Regions from separate parts of the Effusibacillus sp. SKA8 genome, predicted to be linked through region 1. Evidence: riboswitches for the same ligand, from Rfam matches in the RefSeq annotation. Region 1 holds a riboswitch; each other region holds the start of a gene.
The links. Region 1 has a riboswitch for S-adenosylmethionine ahead of AC4ED1_RS07615 (2,3-diketo-5-methylthiopentyl-1-phosphate enolase). Riboswitches for the same ligand answer to the same signal wherever they lie in the genome.

Region 1 (2,266 bases):
TCGGCTTGTTCCGTGCGGACACAGTCATTTCCCTCCCCACAGCCGGAGCGCTTTCGCCAGTTCGGCGCTCTCGTTTGCGGCCTCTTCCAGGCTTTTTCCGCCGACCGCCGCGTCGATCGCCGCCACAAACGCGCGGCCGCCGGCCGCCGAACCGTCGGGATGACCGTGAATCCCGCCTCCCGCGTTAATTACCTGATCATTCCCGAGATCCGCGTAAAGCTGCGGCACCAACCCGGGGTGAATCCCTGCGGAGGGAACGGGAAACGCCCGTTTTAACCCGAGCGCCGGCCCGCGCAATTCTTTCGCAATCGCCAGCGTTTCCGTCCGCTCCATCGCCACCGACCCGTAAGCCGACGGATACAGGACAAAATCCGCTCCGGCAAGCCGCATCAATTTTCCGAGCAGAACCGGAGCGCCAATCCCGTATTGCGGCGACGGATACACCGCCCCCGCCAGAGCCGGATGCGCCAGAATCGGAACGCTGACCTCCGGGTCGGCTGCCAACCGGTGCAACACGTCATACCCGTAAGCGAGCACGTTCACCAACAGCGCGTTTGCGCCGGCCCGCACCGCACGCTTTGCCTTGTCCGCGATCTCCGTCACAGGCGCCGCCAGGTTCGCCGCGTAGAGAACCTTTTTTCCCGTCTCGGACTCCGCCCTTTCCGCCGCCTTGCGGCACGCTTCGATCCGCTTTTCGAAAGGCGCGTACGTTTCATCGAAGAAAATCTCGTCGTCTTTCACGAGATCGACGCCGCCGAGCGCCTGCTGGAAAAACAGTTCCGCCAGCGTCTTCGTGTCGTACCCGATGCAAGACTTGAAAATCGACATCAGCAACGGTCGGTCATAAACGCCCAACCGTTCCCGGATTCCCTCAATCCCGAATTTTGGGCCGGGAAAATGTTGCGCAAACCCCTCCGGCAGTTCCAGTCCGACCAGTTTAATCGCGCCATCCATCGACAATTTGCCGAACACGGAGGTCAGCAGCGCGGGGACGTCCGGCGTAAAATTGCGGATCGGATACGCGATCCGAAGCAGCGCCTTCCCGTACCCCCGCTCGTCGGTGTCCAATTCTTCGACAGACACCACATGTCCGAGATGCTTTTTCATTTGCTCCTGGCGTTCGGCAGGCAGATCTGTCCAGGAACCGACCGTCATTCCCACCGCGATGCTCTGCGCTTTTTTGTGAAAATCGCCCTCACGCTCGTGAACCAGGTACGCGGCCACCGCATAATCCCGCAAATTGAAATTCCCCATCTTGCCGCCCCTTTCCGTCACGCATGCCGTCATTTTGTTCAGGAAAAATTAGCGCCTCTTTTCCGCAAAGAAAAGAGGCGTATCCAAAACCGGTCTTCTGCGCCTCTTATCTCTCAGAATCAACAATTCTGCAGGAGTTAGCACCATTGATACATCCGTTTTGCACAATCGCTTGAAAAAAGCCGCGGATGCATCCGGTTGCCGGGCTTCATCGGGCCAGTCCCTCAGCCTGCTCTGGATAAGAGCCAAATTGACTGTTCAATTAAAATATTGCAAACTTAAGAGAAATGATACGATAAGTGTGTCACAGTGTCAACAAAAATTTTGCGCGTTGGTTGTTACAGGCTTATGGTTTTCAAACGCTCGACCGCTTCCCTAAGCCTCTCCTCCGGCGCCAGCAGCCCCACTCGGACGTACCCTTCGCCGCTTTTGCCGAAACCAATGCCCGGCGCCATCACCACATGCGCCTGATCCAGCGCGTAATCGGCAAATTCGGCGGAACTCATGCCGTTCGGAACCGGAATCCAGGCGAAAAACGAGCCTTTCGGGGTCGGGCAATCCCAGCCGAGTTCCCGCAGTCCCCCGACGAACACATCCCGCCGCCGCTCGTAAACAGCCACCAGGCGGCGAACGCAATCCTGAGACGACCGTAAGGCGGTAATCGACGCCCGCTGAATCGCGGCAAACAGGCTGACGTAAAAATGATCCTGCAGCAAATTGATCAGCGAGATCACAGCCTTGTTGCCAAGGGCGAATCCAACCCGCCAGCCGGCCATGTTATAGGTCTTTGACATCGTGTAGAATTCGACGCCCACTTCTTTCGCACCCGGCACCTGCAGGAAAGAAACCGGTTTTTGCCCGTCAAAACCGATGGCGCCGTAGGCGAAATCGTGCGCGACCACGATCCCGTTTTTGGCCGCGAATTCGACGGTTTCACGGAAAAAAGGCACGTCGGCCGTCGCGGCGGTCGGGTTGTTCGGATAGTTCAAAAACATCAGCTTGGCACGGCGAA
Region 2 (2,266 bases), on a different contig from region 1:
GGAGCAGGTCTCTATCGCTTTGTTGGCGATGGCCCTGCAGGATCTCGGCAAAGACAGCGTGTCCTTTACCGGCTGGCAGGCGGGCATCCGGACGGAGGCGGTACACAGCAAAGCGCGTATTACCGATATGGATCCGTCACGCATTGCCGCCGAACTGGAAAAGGGCAGAATCGTCGTCGTGGCCGGTTTCCAGGGGATAACCGAGGGCGGGGACATCACGACGCTGGGGCGCGGCGGGTCCGATACCACGGCCGTTGCGTTGGCGGCCGCTCTGAAGGCGGATCTGTGCGAAATCTATACGGACGTGGAAGGGGTTTACTCCACCGACCCGCGTGTCGTCAAGTTTGCGCGCAAGATTCCTGAAATTTCGTATGACGAAATGCTGGAGTTGGCGAATTTGGGCGCCGCGGTGCTGCATCCGCGGGCGGTTGAATATGCGAAACAATATCAGGTTCCGCTGATGGTGCGGTCGAGTTTCACACCGAATCCGGGAACGCTTGTCAAAGAGGAGGCAGCTATGGAAAAAGGGATTGTAGTACGCGGTATTGCACACGATCTGAATGTGGCGAAGGTGGCGCTGGTCGGCGTTCCAAACCGGCAGGACAACCTGCAGGTGATCTTCCAATCGCTGGCAAAAGAAAACGTCAATGTGGACATTATCGTGCAAAGCGTCGTTCATAACGATTGCAGCGATATTTCGTTTACGGTGACGAAAGACGATTTGCCCCGGGCGATGGATGTGCTCGGTGCATTGCAGCCCCGGTTGGGCGCGAAAGGGATCGTTTGCGAGGAAGACCTGGCCAAAGTGTCGATTGTCGGCGCCGGCATGATCAGCAATCCGGGTGTGGCGGCCCAGATGTTTCAGGCTCTGATTGAAAGCGGCATGTCCATCAAGATGGTCAGCACCTCGGAGATCAAAGTGTCCTGCGTGATTGACGCGGCCGATGTCGAGAAAGCGGTGCGGGCCCTCCATACCTCCTTTGGCCTGGATGCGATGGAAGCGGCCACCGTGGCGAAATGACAAAACAGCTTGATAGCGAATTGCATTTGCGTTCATGCGATGGCCGCAAACCTGGTGGCTTGGCCACACACGCCTGGCAGCAGGCAGTCTGGCGGGTTCCGCGTCTATTGTTCCGTCTGTCTGTTGTTCCGCGTCTTGACGATTCCCGTGACGCGTGATACACTCATTTCAAATTCAAACGAATAAAGCGGTTTTGACTCTTATCCAGAGCGGCGGAGGGACTGGCCCGATGAAGCCCGGCAACCGGAATCCGTAACCGACTTTGCGCGGCAGGGTTCTTGGTGCCAATTCCTGCAGGATCGATCGATTCTGAAAGATAAGAGGCGGCGAACAGAATTTGTGACCCCCTCTCAGGGGGTTTTTCATTTATGGTTTTATTTTTGGGGAGAAGTCAAGTGCGGGGTGATCGCATGGCGGTTCGAATTGAAGAGGGAATCAAAAAAGAATACAGGCTGCCGGACATGGTGCTGCAAAGCGGAAAGCTGTTATCCGGCGCGGTTCTTGCCTATGAGACCTTTGGAGCGTTGAATGCCGCCAAAGACAATGCGATTTTGGTCTGTCACGCGTTGACCGGCGATTCCCACGCGGGTAGCACGGCTGGAAATCCCGGCTGGTGGGACGGGTTGATCGGCCCCGGAAAAGCGTTGGACACCAACCGCTATTTTATCATTTGCGCGAATGTGCTTGGCGGCTGCTACGGATCGACCGGTCCCGCGTCGGTCAATCCGGCGGACGGGCGGCCTTACGGGATGCGCTTCCCGACCGTCACCATCCGGGACATGGTGCAGGCGCAATATCACCTTGTCAAAAGCCTCGGCATCGACCGGCTGTATTCCGTGATCGGCGGTTCCATGGGCGGGATGCAGGTGTTTGAATGGGCGGTGACATTCCCCGACATGCTTGAAACGTATATCCCGATTGCGACCTGCGACCGTTTTTCGTCGATGGGGATCGCTTACAACAATGTGATGCGGCAGGCGATCTGCAACGACCCCGATTGGTGCAACGGGGATTACTACGGCCGGACGTTTCCGGAAAAGGGTTTGAATCTCGCCCGGCAGGTTGGCATGATCACATATCGCAGTTTTGAGCTGTACGAGGAACGTTTCGGTCTGTCGATGGTTCCGACGGAAGATCCTTTCGGGATGGAATCCCGGTTTCAAGTCGAAAAGTACCTGCACTACCAGGGAACGAAACTGGTGCAGCGGTTTGATGCCAATTCGTACTTGTATCTGTTGAAATCGA
Region 3 (2,266 bases), on a different contig from region 1:
TGATAACCGTAAACGGTTTGGCCAGCAACCATGCCGCCAGCCCCGCAATGAGGCCGCCCAGGGCGTACAGGATCAATGCGGGAATGATGACAATTTTGCGGCTGTAACGGTCGGAAAGAAAACCGGCTAACGGGATGATGATTCCGGCTGGTATGGAAAACAAAGTGATAACCAGACTCGCTTGAAATTTGGATATGTGAAGTTCTTGCTGGATCGTCGGGAGAATGGGGATCAACATCGAGTTCCCCAGTACCATAATCAGCGGAACGCTTGCCAAAGCGATCAATGGCGGCAGTGAAAGCTTGGAACTGCCGGATGCCGTTTGCGACATTCTGTTTCAGTCCTTTCTTCTTTGTACAAGTAGTGTGTCCCCGGTCTGTTTGTTGATGCAGGCAGTTGTTGTCAAGCCATCCGCGTGCGGCGATGTTTTGCCCGCAAGCGTGCAATGTTTGTTTGCAATGTTTGTTTGCAATGTTTGCTCTGCAATGTTTGCTCTGCAATGTTTGCTCTTGACGAACCGGAATAAATCATAGTAAAGTGTATTCTATAACGGGAATTGAAAAATTTCATGGCTCTTATCCAGAGTTGGCGGAGGGACTGGCCCGATGAAGCCCGGCAACCTGAATTTTGTCTTTCGGGGACGATTTTCAAACCGAAGCCAGAATTTGTGGTGCTAATTCCTGCAGGATGTTTTCCTGACAGATAAGAGGAGGACTTGCTGAAATCATCCGGTCTTTCTCTTTGGAGAAAGACTTTTTTTGTTAAATCACTCCGCTACGAACTCACTCCGCCAAGAACGTCCGCATCTGTGCGGCCAACGCGGAGTAAAACATCCATGTTTTGTTTTAAGGGAGGAATTGAGATGCGGATTGAAACGCGGTTGGCGCAGGCTGGAAACCGTCAAGATCCGGCAACGGGAGCCGTTTCGCTGCCGGTGCATCATTCGGCGACATTTTCCCATCCCGCATTGGGACAAAGCACGGGATTCGATTACACAAGAACCTCGAATCCCACCCGCAAAGTTTTAGAGAATGCGATTGCGAAACTGGAGAACGGGCAGAGGGGGTTTGCGTTTGCTTCCGGCATGGCGGCCATCAGTTGCCTGTCCGGGCTGTTCGGACCGGGAGATCATTTGATCGCGTCAAACGATCTGTACGGCGGGACTTACAGGCTGTTGGAACAAATTTTGCGCCGGTACGGCATTGCGGTTACCTATGTCGACACCGGCGACCTGGCGGCAGTGGAAACCGCCGTGCAGGCAAACACAAAAGCGCTGTTTATCGAAACACCGACCAATCCGACAATGAAAATCACGGATATCGCCGGTTGTTCCGCCATTGCCCGCAAGCATGGACTGCTCACGATTGTCGACAACACGTTCATGACTCCTTATTTGCAGCGACCGTTGGAACTGGGGGCGGATATTGTCGTGCATTCCGGCACCAAATACCTCGGCGGTCACAATGACGTCTTGTGCGGTCTGGCGGTTGTAAAGGATGAGGAGCTTGGCGAAAAGCTGTTCTTTTTGCAAAATTCGATCGGAGCGGTTCTGGGGCCGCAGGATTGCTGGCTGATGATTCGCGGGATGAAAACGCTGGCCTTGCGGATGGAGAAGCATCAGGAAAATGCGCGTTTAGTCGCCGAATGGTTGTCCCGCCATCCGCAAGTGACTCGGGTGTACTATCCGGGGTTGCCCGGTCACCCGGGCAAATCCGTTCACGAACGGCAATCGTCCGGTTATGGCGGCATGCTGTCTTTCGAAGTGGCGGATGAAAGGATGGTCGAACCGCTGCTTGCCAATGTCAAAATGGTCACGTTTGCGGAAAGCCTTGGCGGCGTTGAATCCTTGATCACCTATCCGGCGCGGCAAACCCATTTTGACATCCCGAAAGAAGTCCGGGAAGCTTATGGAGTCACCGACAGGTTGCTGCGTCTCTCCGTCGGAATCGAGCACCATGAGGACATCATTGAAGATTTGGCGCAAGCTTTGGAAACTGCCGGAAGCGGGGTGGCTGTCAAGTGAAATTTGACACTTTGGCGGTTCACACCGGCGTTGAAATCGACGCTAATACCGGCGCATCCAGCGTTCCGATTTACCAAGCTTCGACTTTTCATCAGGCCGATTGGGACGCGGCGCCGGAATTCGATTACGCCCGCTCCGGCAATCCCACCCGGCAAGCGCTTGAGCAGATCATCGCCCGGCTTGAAGAGGCCAACTACGGTTTTGCCTTTGCTTCCGGCATGGCCGCGATTACCGGAGCCCTGC

Region 2: linked by a shared signal. The riboswitch ahead of metX (homoserine O-acetyltransferase MetX) and the one ahead of AC4ED1_RS07615 (2,3-diketo-5-methylthiopentyl-1-phosphate enolase) in region 1 are both predicted to bind S-adenosylmethionine.
Region 3: linked by a shared signal. The riboswitch ahead of AC4ED1_RS01390 (trans-sulfuration enzyme family protein) and the one ahead of AC4ED1_RS07615 (2,3-diketo-5-methylthiopentyl-1-phosphate enolase) in region 1 are both predicted to bind S-adenosylmethionine.

What each region holds. Positions count from the first base shown of each region.
Region 1 is NZ_JBZCSF010000007.1:53,708-55,973, forward strand. It holds gene AC4ED1_RS07610 (2-hydroxy-3-keto-5-methylthiopentenyl-1-phosphate phosphatase) at 1-22, opposite strand, end outside; gene AC4ED1_RS07615 (2,3-diketo-5-methylthiopentyl-1-phosphate enolase) at 25-1,254, opposite strand; SAM riboswitch class I at 1,358-1,499, opposite strand; gene AC4ED1_RS07620 (pyridoxal phosphate-dependent aminotransferase) at 1,593-2,266, opposite strand, start outside.
Region 2 is NZ_JBZCSF010000004.1:140,884-143,149, forward strand. It holds gene AC4ED1_RS05430 (aspartate kinase) at 1-1,021, shown strand, start outside; SAM riboswitch class I at 1,219-1,344, shown strand; gene metX (homoserine O-acetyltransferase MetX) at 1,432-2,266, shown strand, end outside.
Region 3 is NZ_JBZCSF010000001.1:268,557-270,822, forward strand. It holds gene AC4ED1_RS01385 (MFS transporter) at 1-331, opposite strand, end outside; SAM riboswitch class I at 573-709, shown strand; gene AC4ED1_RS01390 (trans-sulfuration enzyme family protein) at 863-2,023, shown strand; gene AC4ED1_RS01395 (trans-sulfuration enzyme family protein) at 2,020-2,266, shown strand, end outside.